2 regions of the Pseudarthrobacter arbutini genome follow, and region 1 is predicted to be linked to the other one. Evidence: riboswitches for the same ligand, from Rfam matches in the RefSeq annotation. Region 1 holds a riboswitch; the other holds the start of a gene.
The links. Region 1 has a riboswitch for cyclic di-AMP ahead of ACX80V_RS15095 (aggregation-promoting factor C-terminal-like domain-containing protein). Riboswitches for the same ligand answer to the same signal wherever they lie in the genome.
Positions count from the first base shown of each region.

Region 2: another riboswitch for cyclic di-AMP. It lies ahead of ACX80V_RS17385 (C40 family peptidase); the one in region 1 lies ahead of ACX80V_RS15095 (aggregation-promoting factor C-terminal-like domain-containing protein).

Region 1 covers NZ_JBTNDQ010000012.1:155,968-163,546, forward strand. The annotation lists gene ACX80V_RS15065 (DNA glycosylase AlkZ-like family protein) at 1-1,103, shown strand, start outside; gene tadA (tRNA adenosine(34) deaminase TadA) at 1,184-1,690, opposite strand; gene ACX80V_RS15075 (phosphatase PAP2 family protein) at 1,814-2,506, shown strand; gene upp (uracil phosphoribosyltransferase) at 2,549-3,184, shown strand; gene ACX80V_RS15085 (VOC family protein) at 3,247-3,621, shown strand; gene ACX80V_RS15090 (HAD-IA family hydrolase) at 3,697-4,395, shown strand; gene ACX80V_RS15095 (aggregation-promoting factor C-terminal-like domain-containing protein) at 4,467-5,207, opposite strand; cyclic di-AMP (ydaO/yuaA leader) riboswitch at 5,213-5,365, opposite strand; gene ACX80V_RS15100 (HAMP domain-containing sensor histidine kinase) at 5,466-7,019, opposite strand; gene ACX80V_RS15105 (response regulator transcription factor) at 7,027-7,579, opposite strand, start outside.
Region 2 covers NZ_JBTNDQ010000016.1:38,552-46,130, reverse strand. The annotation lists gene ACX80V_RS17410 (molybdopterin molybdotransferase MoeA) at 1-1,289, opposite strand, end outside; gene ACX80V_RS17405 (DUF6457 domain-containing protein) at 1,255-1,548, opposite strand; gene mobA (molybdenum cofactor guanylyltransferase) at 1,545-2,255, opposite strand; gene ACX80V_RS17395 (HNH endonuclease) at 2,333-2,833, opposite strand; gene ACX80V_RS17390 (NlpC/P60 family protein) at 3,070-3,816, opposite strand; gene ACX80V_RS17385 (C40 family peptidase) at 3,986-4,660, opposite strand; cyclic di-AMP (ydaO/yuaA leader) riboswitch at 4,731-4,893, opposite strand; gene ACX80V_RS17380 (M23 family metallopeptidase) at 5,042-5,866, opposite strand; cyclic di-AMP (ydaO/yuaA leader) riboswitch at 5,870-6,088, opposite strand; gene ACX80V_RS17375 (iron-dependent transcriptional repressor DtxR) at 6,243-6,938, opposite strand; gene serC (phosphoserine transaminase) at 7,216-7,579, shown strand, end outside.

The DNA.
Region 1 (7,579 bases):
CCGACGTGTTTAGCAGCGCGGGCTGGGCCCGTTCCGTCGGCGGCGCCAACCCGTACCTCACGCTCTTTGCCCGCGCCGGCACTAGCCGTGAGCGGGCGGATGCCGACGTCCTGTCGCTGAACATCCATGAGCTGCCCACCGCCCGCGGCTGCACCTATGTGCTGGGACAGGATGACTTCGCGTGGGGCCTCCAGATTGGCCGGGACGCTGCCGTGGCGCCGTTCCGTGTGCTGGCAAGAATGGGCGTCGAGCGCGGCGAGATCACGCTGCTGGAGGAGGAGATCCTCCACGCCCTCGCCGAGGCCGGCCACCCGCTGGACCCCAAACAGCTCAAGGATCTCCTGGGCGATTCGGTCCGGAACCTCGGCGAGGAGGGCAAAAAGAAGGGCGCGGCCACCACGTTGCCCACGGCCTTGGGCCTCCTCCAGGCGGACGGCCGGATCCGGCGCGTGCCCGCCAACGGCCGGCTGGATCAGCAGCGCTACGCCTACACACTGTGGGGTTTGCCGCCCACCGCCATGGACGACGAAGCCGCCCGCAGTCTCCTGCTGCAGCGCTATCTCGGCTGGACTGGCGGCGCCACGGTCAAGCAGTCGCAATGGTTCACCGGGTTCACCCTGGCCCACACGAAGGCAGCGTTGGCCGCCACTGGGGCGGTGGAGGTTCCCACCGCCAACGGTGAGGTGTTGTGGATGATGCCCGACGACGTCGGGCGGCTTGCGTCGTTCGAGGCGCCGGCGGAGGAACAGATTCAGCTGCTGGCCGGCACGGATTCGTTGGTCCTGCTCCGCAGGAACTCGGGGGATCTGTTTGCCGAGCAGGACAAGGGTAAGCAGGTCCTGGGGTCCACGTTGGCGTTGCAGGCTGACCTGCCGGATCATCCCATCTTCGACCGCGGCCGGATCATCGGGCTGTGGCAATACGATCCCGGGAAATCACGGATTGCCCATTGGCTCTTTGGCGGGGCCACACCCGCTGTATCCCGGCGCATCGCCGAGGTAGAGGCCTGGATCCGGGACGAACTGGGCGACTTCCGCTCGTTCAGCCTGGACTCGCCGGCCTCGCGCCAGGACAGGATCGACGCCCTGGATGCCGCAGGCTGAGAGTCGTGCAGGCAGGTGAGAGCGCTACAGCAGGCCCGAGACGAATTGCAGCCCGCTACGACCCGTCACAGCACGACCCGTTACAGCCGACTGCGGTGCGCTGCGAAGAAGTCCCTGAGGACCGCTCCGCACTCCTCTTCCCTGACCCCGCCGTACACCTCAACCCAGTGGTTGAGCCGGCGCTCGCGGAGGACATCGAACACCGAGCCCGCCGCTCCGGCTTTCTCATCCCAGGCACCGAAGACCACGCGGGGAATCCTGGCCAGGACCACCGCGCCGGCGCACATGGCGCACGGCTCCAGAGTCACCACGAGCGTGCAGTCGGCCAGCCGCCAGCCGTCCCCGGTGCCGCCGTCGAGTTTGGACAAGGCACGCAACCGGTCCGCCGCCTGGCGGATGGCCACTATCTCTGCGTGGGCAGTGGGGTCTCCCAGTTCTTCCCGCTGGTTCCGTCCGGAACCCAGCACGGCGCCGTCGGGCCCAATCACCACGGCGCCGATCGGCACGTCCCCGGTGGCCAGCGCGCGCCGGGCTTCGTCCAGGGCAAGACCCATCCATTCGAGGTGGTTCTTTTCTGCGGCGACCATGGCTCAATGATAGTTTCGAAGGATATCCAGCCTGCAAAGCATTAACGCCGGGGAGGCATCGTGGACAGATTCAGGGACCGTCTGGGCAAATGGTTCAAACCGTACGCCGCGCTGTGGATCACCATGCTGGTTGGCGGTGCCTTGGTGGTCACCATGGCGCTCCTGGGTGCCGAGGTCTACGACAACGTGGTGGATGAAGAGGGCCTGGCCGCCCTGGACCTGCCCGCGCTGGAGCTGTCCCAGGGCTTGCGGAACCCCGTACTGGATGCCGGGGTAACGGCTTTCACCAACATCGGCGGGGGCATCGGCATGCCCATCCTGGCAAGCATCCTTACGGCCTGGCTCACGTTCCTGAGCCGGACTTGGCGGCCCATCATCCTGGTGGGCGGCGCCGCGGCCGTCTCCACACTGGCCACCACGGTGGGCAAGCGGCTGGTGGGCCGCAACCGCCCGGACCACTCGGAAGCGGTCCCGCCGTACGAGACCTCTCCGTCCTTCCCCAGCGGCCACACGCTGAATACGACGGTGGTGATCGGTGTCCTGGTCTATGTCATGTGCCTCCAGTTCGAGTTGCTGTGGGCGCGCATCACGGCCATCATCGCCGGGGTGATCTTCATCATCGCGATGGGCCTGAGCCGGGTGTTCCTGGGCCACCACTGGCTGACGGATGTGATGGCCGGCTGGTTCCTGGGCCTTGCCTGGGTGGGCATCGTGATCCTGGCGCACCGGCTGTTCCATGTGCTGCGGAAACGCGAGCACGCGGGCCCGGCACCCACGTTCGAACAACCCGCCTTGAGGGACGATCCGTCGAGCTGATTCCCGGCCGGGCGCTGCCCGCGCGGGTGATAGTTTTGACGCATGCGCACTCTCGTTGTGGACCACCCGCTGGTCGCCCATAAGCTCACCGTCCTGCGGGACAAGAACACTCCGTCACCGGTCTTCCGGCAGTTGACGGAAGAGCTGGTGACCCTCCTGGCCTACGAAGCCACCCGTGAGGTCCGCACCCAGCCGGTCACCATCGAGACGCCGGTCAGCACCACAGTGGGCACCGCTTTCACCAAGCCCACGCCTCTGGTGGTTCCCATCCTGCGCGCCGGGCTCGGCATGCTCGAGGGCATGACCAAGCTGGTCCCTACCGCTGAGGTGGGCTTCCTGGGCATGGCCCGCGATGAGGAAACCCTGGACATCATCACCTACGCGGAGCGGCTCCCGGAGGACCTGACGGACCGGCAGATCTTTGTGCTGGATCCGATGCTTGCCACCGGCGGAACCCTGCGCGAAGCCATCAAGTTCCTGTTCAAGCGCGGCGCCTCCGACGTCACGTGCATTTGCCTCCTGGCCGCGCCGGAAGGCCTGGCCAAGCTCGAAGAGGAACTGGCCGAGGCCAACGTGACCATCGTGCTGGCCTCCATTGACGAACGGCTCGACGAGAAGTCCTACATCGTTCCCGGGCTGGGCGACGCCGGCGACCGCCTGTACGGCATCGCTGGCTGATTCGGGGTTGCTTCGGATTTCAGGTCTTCCGCTTTCCTGCCGCCGCCGTTAGCCTGTGGCGCATGGACTGGAAACTTGAACTCGTTTTTGTGCCCGTATCCGACGTCGACCGCGCCAAGGATTTCTACGTCAACAAAGTTGGCTTCAACCCGGATTTCGACGAGCGGCCCATGGATGGCATCCGCTTCGTCCAGCTGACCCCGCCGGGATCCGCCTGCTCCATTTGTATTGGCGAGGGCCTCAATGACGCCCCTCCGGGTACGGCCCCAAGCCTGCAGATGGTGGTCGGCGACATCCAGGCTGCCCACGACCACCTCAAGAGCAACGGTGTGGAGGTCAGCGACATAGACATCCAGGACTGGGGGCACTTCGTCTACTTCGCGGATCCCGACGGCAACAAGTGGGCGGTGCAGTACATCCCGGGCCGTGACGCCTAAGGGCGTGATGCCCGGGGTCGCGACGCCTAAGCCCGTGACACTTAAGCCGGTGACGCCTAAGGCAAAATAGGCAGCATGAACATCCCCACACCTGCCGCCACACGAGTACCTGCCGCCACACGAGCACTGACATGCCGGGCCGTCCTTTTCGATATGGACGGCACACTGGTGGACTCCACGGCAGCAGTGGAGGAGGTCTGGGGAGAATTCGCGGCCCGGTACGGCCTGGACATCGCCGAAATCCTGCGCACTTCGCATGGCGTCCAGGCTGCCGATACCGTACGCCGGTTCGCGCCGGGGGGAGCGGACGTCGAGGCCCTCACCGAGGAACTGGGCGCGATGGAACGGGTGCGGACTGCCGGTATCGTCGCGTTGCCGGGGGCTGCCGACCTGCTTCGCAGCCTCCCGGCCGAGGCAGTGGCGCTGGTGACTTCAGCGGACAGGACCCTGGCGGACATCCGCATGGACGCTGCCGGGCTGGACATGCCGGCCATCGCCGTGACGGCGGACCTGGTCACACGGGGCAAGCCGCACCCGGAAGGCTATCTGATGGCCGCCGGGCTGCTGGGCGTCAATCCGGAGGACGCCGTGATCTTTGAGGATGCGCCCGCCGGAATAGCGGCAGGCGTTGCTGCTGGTATCCGGACGGTGGCCGTGGGTCCCAATGCGGGCGAATTGCCGGCAGGCGTGCTGCATATCGCGGATTACCGTGCCGTGACCGCCTCCGTGGAAACGGACGCCGCGGGACGGAAGCTCATTTCTTTCCGGCTTTGACGCCGGCGGATCACTATCGTGATCCGCCGGCGCAGCTCAGCGACGCCAGCCGCCGGCGCCGCTCGGTCGGCTTAGTACCAGTTGTGCGACAGGTGGAAGTTCAGCGCGCCGCACGGTGACTGGTAGCGCTCCTGGATGTAGTTCAGGCCCCAGTTGATCTGCGTGCGGTAGTTGGTGACGTAGTCCGCGCCGGCGCTCGCCATCTTCTCAGCGGGCAACGACTGGACGATGCCGTACGCGCCGCTGCTGGCGTTGGTGGCCGTGGTGGTCCATTCGGATTCCTTGGTCCACAGCGTCTGCAGGCACTGCATCTGGTCAGCGGACCAGCCGTACGTCGCCAGTTGGCCGGCAGCGTAGGCCTGCGCTCCTGCGGGGTCGTTGACGGCCACAACAGGGGCAGGCTCGGGGGCCGGAGCAGGAGCACCAGCGGGTTCCGGTGCCGGGGCAGGTGCCGGGGCAGGTGCCGGATCGGCGGCCTGGGGCGCGACGTTGATTTCAGCCGGAGCCGCTTCCGGAGTGGCCGGGGCCTGGATCTCAGCCGCTTCGAAGCTGAGCTTCGACTGGGCGTTCTCTTCTTCGGCGGCCTGGTTGGCGCTGGCCGCAAGCGAGGCCGACTCGGAAGCGTGTGCTGCGGCGCTTACACCGACCAACAGGGCGCACGCGGTGGCGAACACCGCGACGCGCTGGCCCACGGAGGGAATCCGGGCGGCCTTGGAAAGTGGGGACATAGCTGCGCCGAAGCGGGTCTGCTTGCGGTGGCTATCGGACTTGTTGTCGCCCTGCGGGCGCGGTTCTACCTTGAATTCAGACATGATGGATCGCCTCTCACACCTGCGGAGTTAGCTGTCGGGTTCGGATGAGGGCATCCGGCCACACGGCACAATCACGTGTTGGCTTAACCCCAAAGGGCACTTGGTGCCCGGGACGGTGGGTCCCCCGCCTCTGCCTCTGAAAACGGAATCCGGGAAGCGGCAGAGCTTGGCGTCATCCGGATATGCGGCCCAAACGGGAACCACACCTCATCGACGCTACAGGAGCTGGAAGCTTAAGTCACATTTTGGTAACAGGAATCACGACGACGGTGTGTCGCCTTGCTGGGCTCGGGTGCCAGTGGGTCGCGCCAGCGCGCCGGCAGGGAAGAGTAACGCGAACTCCGTCCGTCCGGCCCGCGATGTCACTTCCACGCTCCCGCCGTGGGCCTCCATGATCGACTGGACAATGGACAGGCCCAAGCCACTAGTGCCTTCGGACGCCCCGGCGCCCGAGGCCGGCGCCGTACCCTTGCGCGCCGCGTCTGCGCGGGCAAACCGGGAGAAAACGTGGTCTACGAATTCCGCAGGGATGCCCCCGCCGTCGTCCGTTACCGTCACCGCTGCGCCGCCATTGGCAGACTTCGTGACAGCGGTGACCACCGTGGTCCCCGGCGGCGTGTGCTTGCGCGCATTGGAGAGCAGGTTGACAAGCACCTGACGCAGTTGGGACGCATCACCCGTGACGGCGAGCGGCTCGTCAGGCAGTTCAAGGCGCCAGTGGTGGTCCGGGGCGATGACCTTCTCGTCACTGACGGTTTCGATCACGAGTTGTGTGAGGTCTACTTCGCTGAGCTTCAGGGGCTGGCCCTCATCGAGCCGGGCAAGCAGGAGCAGATCCTCCACCAGGGTGGTCATGCGTTCGGACTGGCTTTGGACCCGGGCCAGGGATTTCCGGCCGTCCGGCGTGAAGTTCTCGGTCATCCGCATCAGCTCCGTGTACCCGCGGATGGCGGTCAGCGGGGTGCGCAGCTCATGGGAAGCGTCGGCAACAAACTGCCGCACCTTGGTCTCGCTCCGCTGCCGCGCCTCGAGTGCGTTGGCGACGTTGTCCAGCATCTGATTGAGGGCGTGCCCTACGCTGCCCACGTCGGTTCCGGGATTGGAGTTCGACGGCGGGACGCGCACCGCGAGTGCCACCTCGCCCGCGTCCAGCGGGAGCCGGGCCACCCGGGTTGCCACCTCGGAAAGCTGCTCCAGCGGCTTCATGGTGCGCCGGATCAGCACGGTTCCCGCCAGTCCGATCAGCGCCAGGCCGCCCAAGGAGACAAACACAAAGGTCCACACCAGCGATGCCAGCGTGCTCTCCTTGGCGGCGAGCGGAAGGCCCGTGACAAGGACATCGCCGTAGCCGGTTTGCACTGCCACAATCCGGTAATCCCCGTTGGACAGCGAGCGGTTCACGGGAAGGCCGTTCTGCGTCAGCGCCAGCAGGGTCTGCTTGTCCTCGGCGTCGAGGGCCAGGCGCGTGGTGTCCGAGTCCAGGAAACCGCCGCTGGGGATCTGGCCGTCCAGGATCCGCGCATTCAGCGTTCCGACACTCTGCCCGCGGGAGTCAAGCGGGTCCGGCCTGCCGTTGAATCCGCCCATGGGCGGGCGGCCCGGATCGTTCGACCGTTCGGCGGCCTGGCTCAGCTGTTCATCCAGCTGCCCGGTGAGAAAGGAATCCATGGACGCGTAACTGAACAGCCCCACGGCGCCGCAGATGGCCACCAGCAGGGCCATGGCCAACAAGATCAGGCGCGTGCGCAGATGCCAGGTGTCCGGTTTCAGCCAGCTCCGGGCTGGTGCTGGGGTTGCTCGCGGCGAGGACATCGAGCTGCTACTCAGCCGGCTTGATGACGTAGCCGGCGCCCCGCACGGTATGGATCATGGGCGGGTGCACTGCATCCACTTTCTTGCGCAGGTAGGAGATGTAGAGCTCCACAATGTTGGCCTGGCCGCCGAAGTCGTAGTTCCAGACGCGGTCCAGGATCTGGGCTTTGCTGATGACGCGTTTGGGGTTCTCCATGAGGTACCGGAGCAGCTCGAACTGGGTGGCGGTGAGCTGGAGGGCGTCGCCCGCACGGGTCACTTCGCGGGTGTCGATGTTGAGGACAAGATCGCCCACCACAAGTTCGGCAGTGTCCATCGCGGCAACGCCGGAGCGCTGGACCAGGCGGTGCAGCCGCAACAGGACCTCTTCCATGCTGAACGGCTTGGTCACGTAGTCGTCCCCGCCGGCCGCCAGGCCCACGATCCTGTCCTGGACAGCGTCCTTGGCAGTCAGGAAAAGCGCAGGTACCTCGGGCGCGAAGGCGCGGATCCTGCCCAGCAGCTCAACGCCGTCGAACCCTGGCAGCATCACGTCCAGCACCAGGACGTCCGGGCGGAAC
Region 2 (7,579 bases), on a different contig from region 1:
GCGAACGCCGGGACTGGTTCGCCCAGCTGCACACCATGCGGCGGAACAACCATCACACCGTGCGCCGACGCCAGTCCGCGCATCATCCCGGGACCCGTGTGCTTGGCCGGTGAAGCCATCCCGTACAGAAGCCGGAAGGGCATCAGCCTGGTCCGGCCCGGCTCAGGCTCGATGGTGGTCCCGCACGGGACCTCCTGCACCGGCGGCATGGTGCCGTGGCCCAGCGCCGCCAGCAGCGGTTCGCCCACCGTGGACAGTGCCATCATGGCGGCCAGCGGGTTTCCGGGGAGCCCCAGGACAAAGCGACCGTCGGGGAGCTCGGCCAGGACAGCCGGATGGCCGGGGCGCATGGCGATGCCGTCGATGACCAGCCGCCCGCCCAGTTCCGCCACAGCCCGGCGGAGGTGGTCGGTGTCCGAGACGCCAGTACCGCCGGTGGTGATCACGACGTCGGCAGGCAGCGCGGAGGGGTCCGGCACCTCGGGCGGGAGGTCGGCCAGGCCGTCCAGCCACTCAGCGTAGGAATCGCCGATCCGCTCCTGGCCGCCGTTAATGCCGCCGAGCATTTCCACAACGGCCGCGAGCTGCGGACCGAAGGTGTCCCGGACCTGTCCCGGAACCGGCAGCCCCCGGGACACAACTTCGGAGCCGGTCAGCAGTAGTTTGACGACGGGCTTTCCTTGGACGAGCAGGTCATCGTGCCCGGCAAGCGCCGCGACCGCCAGATGGGCCGGGTTCAGCGTTACACCGGCCTTGACCAGCACCTCCCCCGCTGCCGCTTCCTCGCCGGCCCTGCGGATATGCTGGCCGTTCCCGGGTTCGCCGGGGCGGGCGGTGCCGCCGGTCATCAGGAGCGGCAGGCCGTCGTCGTCCGTTCCAAGCACGGCACTTTCGCTGCGCAGGACCGCTTTGGCGCCGGGCGGGATCAGTCCGCCCGTGACAATGGGGCTGCCCTGGTGGGGTGCCAGCCGCTGGCCGGCTTCCGCCACGATCCACGGACCGCTGCCGTTGACGGCCCATCCGTCCATCGCAGACGACGCGTAGTGCGGCATGTCGTGCAACGCGGTGATGTCTTCGGCCAGGACCCTGCCCAGGGCGTGGCTCAGCGGAACCCGGCCCGGCGGAATCGGCGTGGCGATGTCAAAGGCGGCTTTGCGAGCCTCGTCCCAGGTGTGGGCAAGGTGCTTTGCCGGGGCTGTTTCCTGCTCGGGGTTTTCGGATACGTCGCCGGGGGCGGCGGTCACTGAACGGGAGTCATTCGACGGGCGTCCCGGCGGATTCGGCGTCATAGTCAGCAGCCAGGGTGCGGGCACGGTCCATGGCAGCGGTCATGGCGGCGGCGTTGGTGGCCTGCCCTGCTCCCGCAGCCAGGCCGGCGGCGAAGCCGGCAATAAAGGTGGTGAGCGGGGCGGCGGGGCGGACCACTGAGTGGGCTGCCACGCCGGCCAGCGACAGGATGGTGTTGACGTCGATCTGGACATCCTCCAGTTCATACGCCTGGAGCAGGGACCTGCACCACTCTTCCAGCGTTTCGTCCTGGCTTTTCACGCTCTGCCTCCCAAATCATCTGCGGCGGTGTTGCCCCGGAGCCCGGTTATGGGATCCGGACCGGCCACTCCAAGTGCGGCGGCATCGTCCCAGGTGTCCACGTCAGCCGTGGAGCCGGCCGGAACGGCGACAAGCTGCACGTCCAGACTAGCAAGGAGTGCCCTCACCGAACCGTTGATTAAGCGTCCTGTGGTTTCCAGTTCCGCCACGGAACGTTGTAGTGCAGCCGTGTTATAAAAACCGACCAACGGCTGACGGAGGCCATCCTCCGAGACGGCCACCACGCCGTCCGGCCCCAAGCCCGCGGGCGCTCCGGCGGCGGGTCCTCGCGCACGCAAAGTAGCCTTCAGCACCGCCACCGCCTGCCCCACGTTGGGCATGTCGCAGGCCAGCACCAGCGTCAGCCCGGGGCGGCTGCCATCCGCAGCGGCCAGGGCCGCGAGCCCGGCCGCAATGGCGGCCGCGGGTCCGCTAAACGGGGGTTCTTCACGGCAACGGAGAACCCCGGCAGGGATTTCGCCGGCCGGCACCTCCCCGGTGTCCGGACCAACCACGACGGCGGCCCGGGCTCCCCTCGCAGCGGCGGCGGAGCGGCGCAACAGGGAGTCGCCGTCGTACGTCAGACTCTGCTTGGGCACGCCACCGAGCCGCGACGAACGGCCGCCGGCGAGGATGACGGCATCGAAGTCGAGAGGGTCAGCGTCCACCCTCCCAGCTTAACCGCGCGGGCTGGAATGCTGCGCGGGGCTGGAACTGCCGTGGGGACCGGAACAGGGCGGCCCGCTCAGGCGGCCCGTTCGGGCAGCAGGAACGGATCCCAGGCCGGAGTGGGCTTCTCAAGTTCTTTGATCTGCCAGATGGTGCCATGCGGCGGTTCCGGATCAAACCTCAGCTTCCAGCCCATTTCAGCCGGCGTGTGGTCACCCTTGGTGTTGTTGCACCGGAGGCACGCGGCCACCAGGTTCTCCCAGGAGTCGGCGCCGCCACGTGATTTGGGCTGCACATGGTCGATGGTGTGGGCACCTTTGCCGCAATACGCGCAGCGGTGGCCGTCCCGCCGCAGGACTCCGCGGCGGCTGACTGCGGTGCTCTGGTTGTATCTGGGGCGGATGTAACGGTTCAGGAGAATCACGGACGGTCGGCCCAGGATCTCCTGCGGTCCCACCACGGGATCATCGCCCTCGGCAATGACGCTGGCCTTGCCCGTGAGCACAAGCACCAGCGCCCGGCGGAAGGTGACTACCGCCAGCGGTTCATATCCAGCATTCAGAACGAGAGTGCGCATGCACGTACCTCTTTGTGGCCGCACCCGTCAGGGGCACGAGGGCCGGCTGCCCCCGGCATGTCCGGGCTATGGATCGACACCACAAGAGTAAACAAAGAATCCCGGGATCAGCTAATCGCAGAAGCGGCCGCCGTCACGTGTCGGATTCGTGCACCTCACCGGATCAGGGCAGCAGACAGCAGACAGCAAAGGACCCCCGCCGTGTGGCGGGGGTCCTTTGAAGGCTGAATCAGCTGCTAGGACACGCGGATGTAAACGGGGCCGGAGCCGACATTGGCGCTGAACACAACGGTCTGGTTGCCGTTGTAGCCCCCGTGCACGGCCTGGCCGTTGCCAGCGTAGACGGCAATATGGGCAACGCCCGCGCCGCCGTCGGCGTAGTACAACAGATCGCCGGGCTGGGCCTCGGCGGCGCTCACGGTCTGACCGAGGGACAGGTAGCCTGCAGGCCAGTCGCGGAAGTTGATCCCCACGGCAGCCAGCGAGTTCGTGACCAGCATGGTGCAGTCCTGCATCACACCGAGCTGTGCGTAGGCTGCAGACAGGATGGCCTGGCCCTTGCCGCTGGCGGAGACCGGAGCCTTCGGAGCGGCCGGAGTTGCCGACGCTACCGTGATGGTGGCCGCGGCCTTGGCTGGAGCCGGAGCTTCAACAACAGGCGCGGGAGCCTCAACGGGAGCCGGCGTGGTGGTAACTGCGGGCTTCTCGTAGGAGATGGCAATGGTGGAAGCAGCCGAAATGATGGCCGGGGCGGAAACCTCAGCCTCAAGGTTCGAAGCGGACGCAGCTTCACGCTGGACGCCGGTGTCAGCCGCGTTCGCAGCGATACCACTGGTCAGGACAAGGCCGGAAGCAGCAGCGATAACCGCAGCCTGACGGCCCATGCCGCCGGCGTTGTCGCCGACAGCCTTGGCAATGACAGCCAGCGAGTTGGTCTTGGCGACCTCGGCGCGGTGCCGTGCAACAGTTGCACGTGTAGTCATTAATTTTCTCTCTTTCGTTTTCCTCAGGACCGCGTGGGCAGCCTAAGGGCTTTGGACGCGCCGGCATCTTGGGGGTACGCCGGCACGCCCCGAACGGGGATTTAGCGAAGAGTTTCTCGCGAAAAAACGGTTCCGGCAGCGCAGGGCTGCAGGAACTGGATTGCAGGAACTACGGGGCCATTGTGAAGAACGCGGAGGTGCCCGTGGATGCCACGGAGTGGAGCAGAGTGCCCTGTGACGGGTTCAGTGCGCTGATCATCATGCCGTTGCCGACGTAAATGCCAACGTGGGCGCCGCCATTCTGCATGACCAGGTCACCGGGAGCAGGTGTGGCGGTGGGTCGCATCGCTGTCCAGGCATTGGTGCGGGGAATGCTGATGCCGGCCTGGGCATAGACCCACTGCGTGAAGCCTGAGCAGTCCCAGCCATTGGGAGTGGTGCCGCCCCAGAGGTAGGGGTTGCCGATACCGGTATAGGCAACTGCTGCCAGACCCGAAGCGGCGGCGGAGGAGACAGTGTCCGCGAGCTTGGAGGCCGCGGCCTCGGTTGCGGCAGCACCCTGAGCCCCGGCTTCGGAGGCCGTGGACTGCGCACGGACCGTCTCAACCTTCGGTGCCGGCGTGGTCTTGATCACGGGGCGCTCGAAGGAAACGGTAGCCGTGGGCGCGGCAGTTACGGCAAGTGCCGTCTGCGCGGAACCGGACTCGGTAGAGGCGGAAACGCCGGCGGTGGAATCCGCGGCGTTGGCCGGAAGCCCCATGCTCAGGATCAGACCTGATGCAGCTGCGATAACAGCAGCCTGGCGACCTACGGTCCCGGCATTGGCACTGACGGCCTTGGACACGGAGCCCAAGGGGTTAGTGCGAACCGGTTGTGCGCGGTGACGCGCAGAAGTATGGCGTGAAGACACGAAGGTAGCCTCTCCCAATGCCTGCGAGGTGAGCTGTCGGATTCGGATGGGAGTCACCCGGCCGCGCTGCTTCACAGTGGAAGCTTTGCGACTTAACCCCAAGGCCTTCAGAATCGAAGACCAAAATTGGTTCCCCCGCCCCTGCCAGACGATGTCATGCGAACGGACCTTGAGCGGTGGCAGAGCTAGGCAATCCACTCAAGAACGTCAACTTCGGAAAAGTTGACGCGCTTTAGACGTTACAGGAGTTCTGAGCCAATGTCACATTCAGGTCACGGCACGTCGCTGCGATTCGAGAGTTGGCCATCATTTGGGTCAGAGCCAGCCGGTGGGGTCAACGACTTCGCCATTGACCTGGACCTCGAAGTGGAGGTGGCAGCCCGTGGACGCGCCCGTGGTGCCACTGAGGGCAACAACATCGCCGCGGCTGACTGTCTGGCCTACCTTGACGCTGGCGGAGGAGAGGTGGTTGTAAGTGGTTTCAAGGCCATTGCCGTGATCCACCACCACGCGGTTGCCGCCGCCGTACTGGTGCCAGCCAACGAAGGTGACGGTACCGCTGGCAGCAGCCAGGACAGAGGTTCCGCACTGTGCCACGAAGTCCTGGCCACGGTGGAAGTCGCCGGAGCCGCCGGTAATCGGGCTGACTCGGAATCCGAAGGGTGAGGCCGTAGCCAGCTGGGCGAGCGGCGAGCCGAGGCTTCCGGCAGAGGCGGCGCGGGTAATGGATCCCGCGGACTGGGCACTCAGGAGCTGCTTCAGTTTGCCGTCGGGATCACCCTGGGTCACCACGGACGAGCGGCTGAAATCAATTTGGGCGGCGGCTTCGGCGGTAACTTCGGGCTGCGGAGCAGCGGAAACGGCCGACGCAGCCTGGCCGGGTGCCGGAGTGGCCATCACGGGGCCGGTCACAGGAACCGTCACGGTGAGAGCCAGGCCTGTCGCTGCCAAGGCGATGCCGGCCTTCTGGCCGAGGCCACTGGCGGCGGCGAAATCCGTCATCTGCCGGAAGGGTCCCCGGCGGCGGCGGGCTTCCCGCTGTGGGTCGCGGGGCCTCTCCGCGCTGAAATCCTCGGCCACTCTGGGCGCCGAGGCGGGACCCACCGCGCGACGGCGGCCCCTGGAGTATTGCGTGGTCAAGAATGTTCCTCTCTGGGTAGCCTGCGAAGTTAGCTGTCGGATTCGGGTCAGAGAGTTCAAAGACCCGGTCCGCCGTGACAAGCACTTGGCGCAGAGATATCCCGTGAGGATCCTTCGCTGGAAGAGGCTTGCTGCTGACGGACTTAACCCCAAGGCAGTCTTACGACTGCCGGTTGTGGTTCCCCCGCCTCTGCCAGTTGGTGACTGATGCACCTGATCCGCTGGCAGAGCTCGGCTCCGGATCAGGTAACGCTTTTGTATCGACGCTGAGTTTCAACTATAGGTGATTAACTTGGACAGTAACAATTCCGTTATCTTTGCGGAACCTTGCGTCGCTGCGCTATGGCGCGGCCCCACGCGGCGGACCGCCTTCCCGTCAGCTGACGGAAACGAAGACGTGGGATGCCACTTCCGGGGGCAACTCGAGCGCCCCTTCGATTCCCGGCACGCGCACGGAAATGTACTCCCCGACGCGCTCCAGGGACACCGTGGCACCGGGCCTGATCCCGCCTTCATCCAGCTGGACCAGCAGCTCAGGTTCCACCTGGATGGGCTCAGCCAGCCGGCTGACTGTCACGTTCGACGCCGGCCCGTAGCCCTGCATCGCATCAAGGAGATTAATCACACCGGCGTCTGGGAGCGCGGGCGCCGGCCCGCCCAGGGCGGCCAGCCCGGGGATGGGGTTGCCGTACGGAGACTCGGTGGGGTGGTTGAGCAATTCGTAGATGCGCTGCTCTACGCGTTCGCTCATCACATGCTCCCAGCGGCACGCTTCATCGTGGACATAGGCCCAGTCCAGGCCAATCACATCCGCCAGGAGCCGTTCCGCGAGCCTGTGCTTGCGCATCACTTCCGTAGCGCGTTTCCGCCCGGCTTCCGTGAGCTCCAGATGGCGGTCTCCGGAGACCACGACCAGCCCGTCGCGTTCCATCCGGCCGATGGTTTGGGACACCGTGGGTCCGGAATGCCGCAGCCGTTCGGCGATGCGTGCGCGAAGAGCAACGATGTTCTCTTCTTCAAGCTCCAAAATGGTCCGAAGATACATCTCCGTAGTATCGATCAGATCCGTCATCCAGCTCAGCTCCTCGAGCGCAGTACCTTGCGTTGTCCCACCGTATCGCGTCCCGCTCAGCGGCGAGGTCCGCTAAAAAGCTTAGCCTATTTTGAATTTGTCTGGATAATGCCCGGGCGGAGACAAACAGTCTCATTGGCCGGACTGTGACGGCCCCGGTTCCCCGCCCATTCGAGGGTTCAGGCAGAATAAAGGAGGTCCTTATGCAGTCACCGCCGACTACCGGCCACCCCACCGCCCGGACGTGAGCCACGTCCATGCCGAAATTGGAGCCCCCGTGAGCGAAACCAGCATCACTATTCCCGCCGACCTCCTGCCAAAGGATGGACGGTTCGGCGCAGGACCCTCCAAGGTCAGGCCGGAGCAGCTCGAAGCGCTCTCAGCGGCGTCCAAGACGATCCTGGGCACCTCCCACCGCCAGGCTCCGGTCAAGAACCTCGTAGGCTCCGTCCGTGAAGGCATCAGCCAGTTCTTCCGCGCCCCCGAAGGCTACGAAGTGGTCCTCGGCGTCGGCGGCTCCACCGCTTTCTGGGACGTCGCCAGCTTCGGCCTGGTGGAAAAGAAGGCCCAGCACCTGTCCTTCGGCGAGTTCGGCTCCAAGTTCGCCTCAGCCACCAACAAGGCCCCGTTCCTGGACGCCT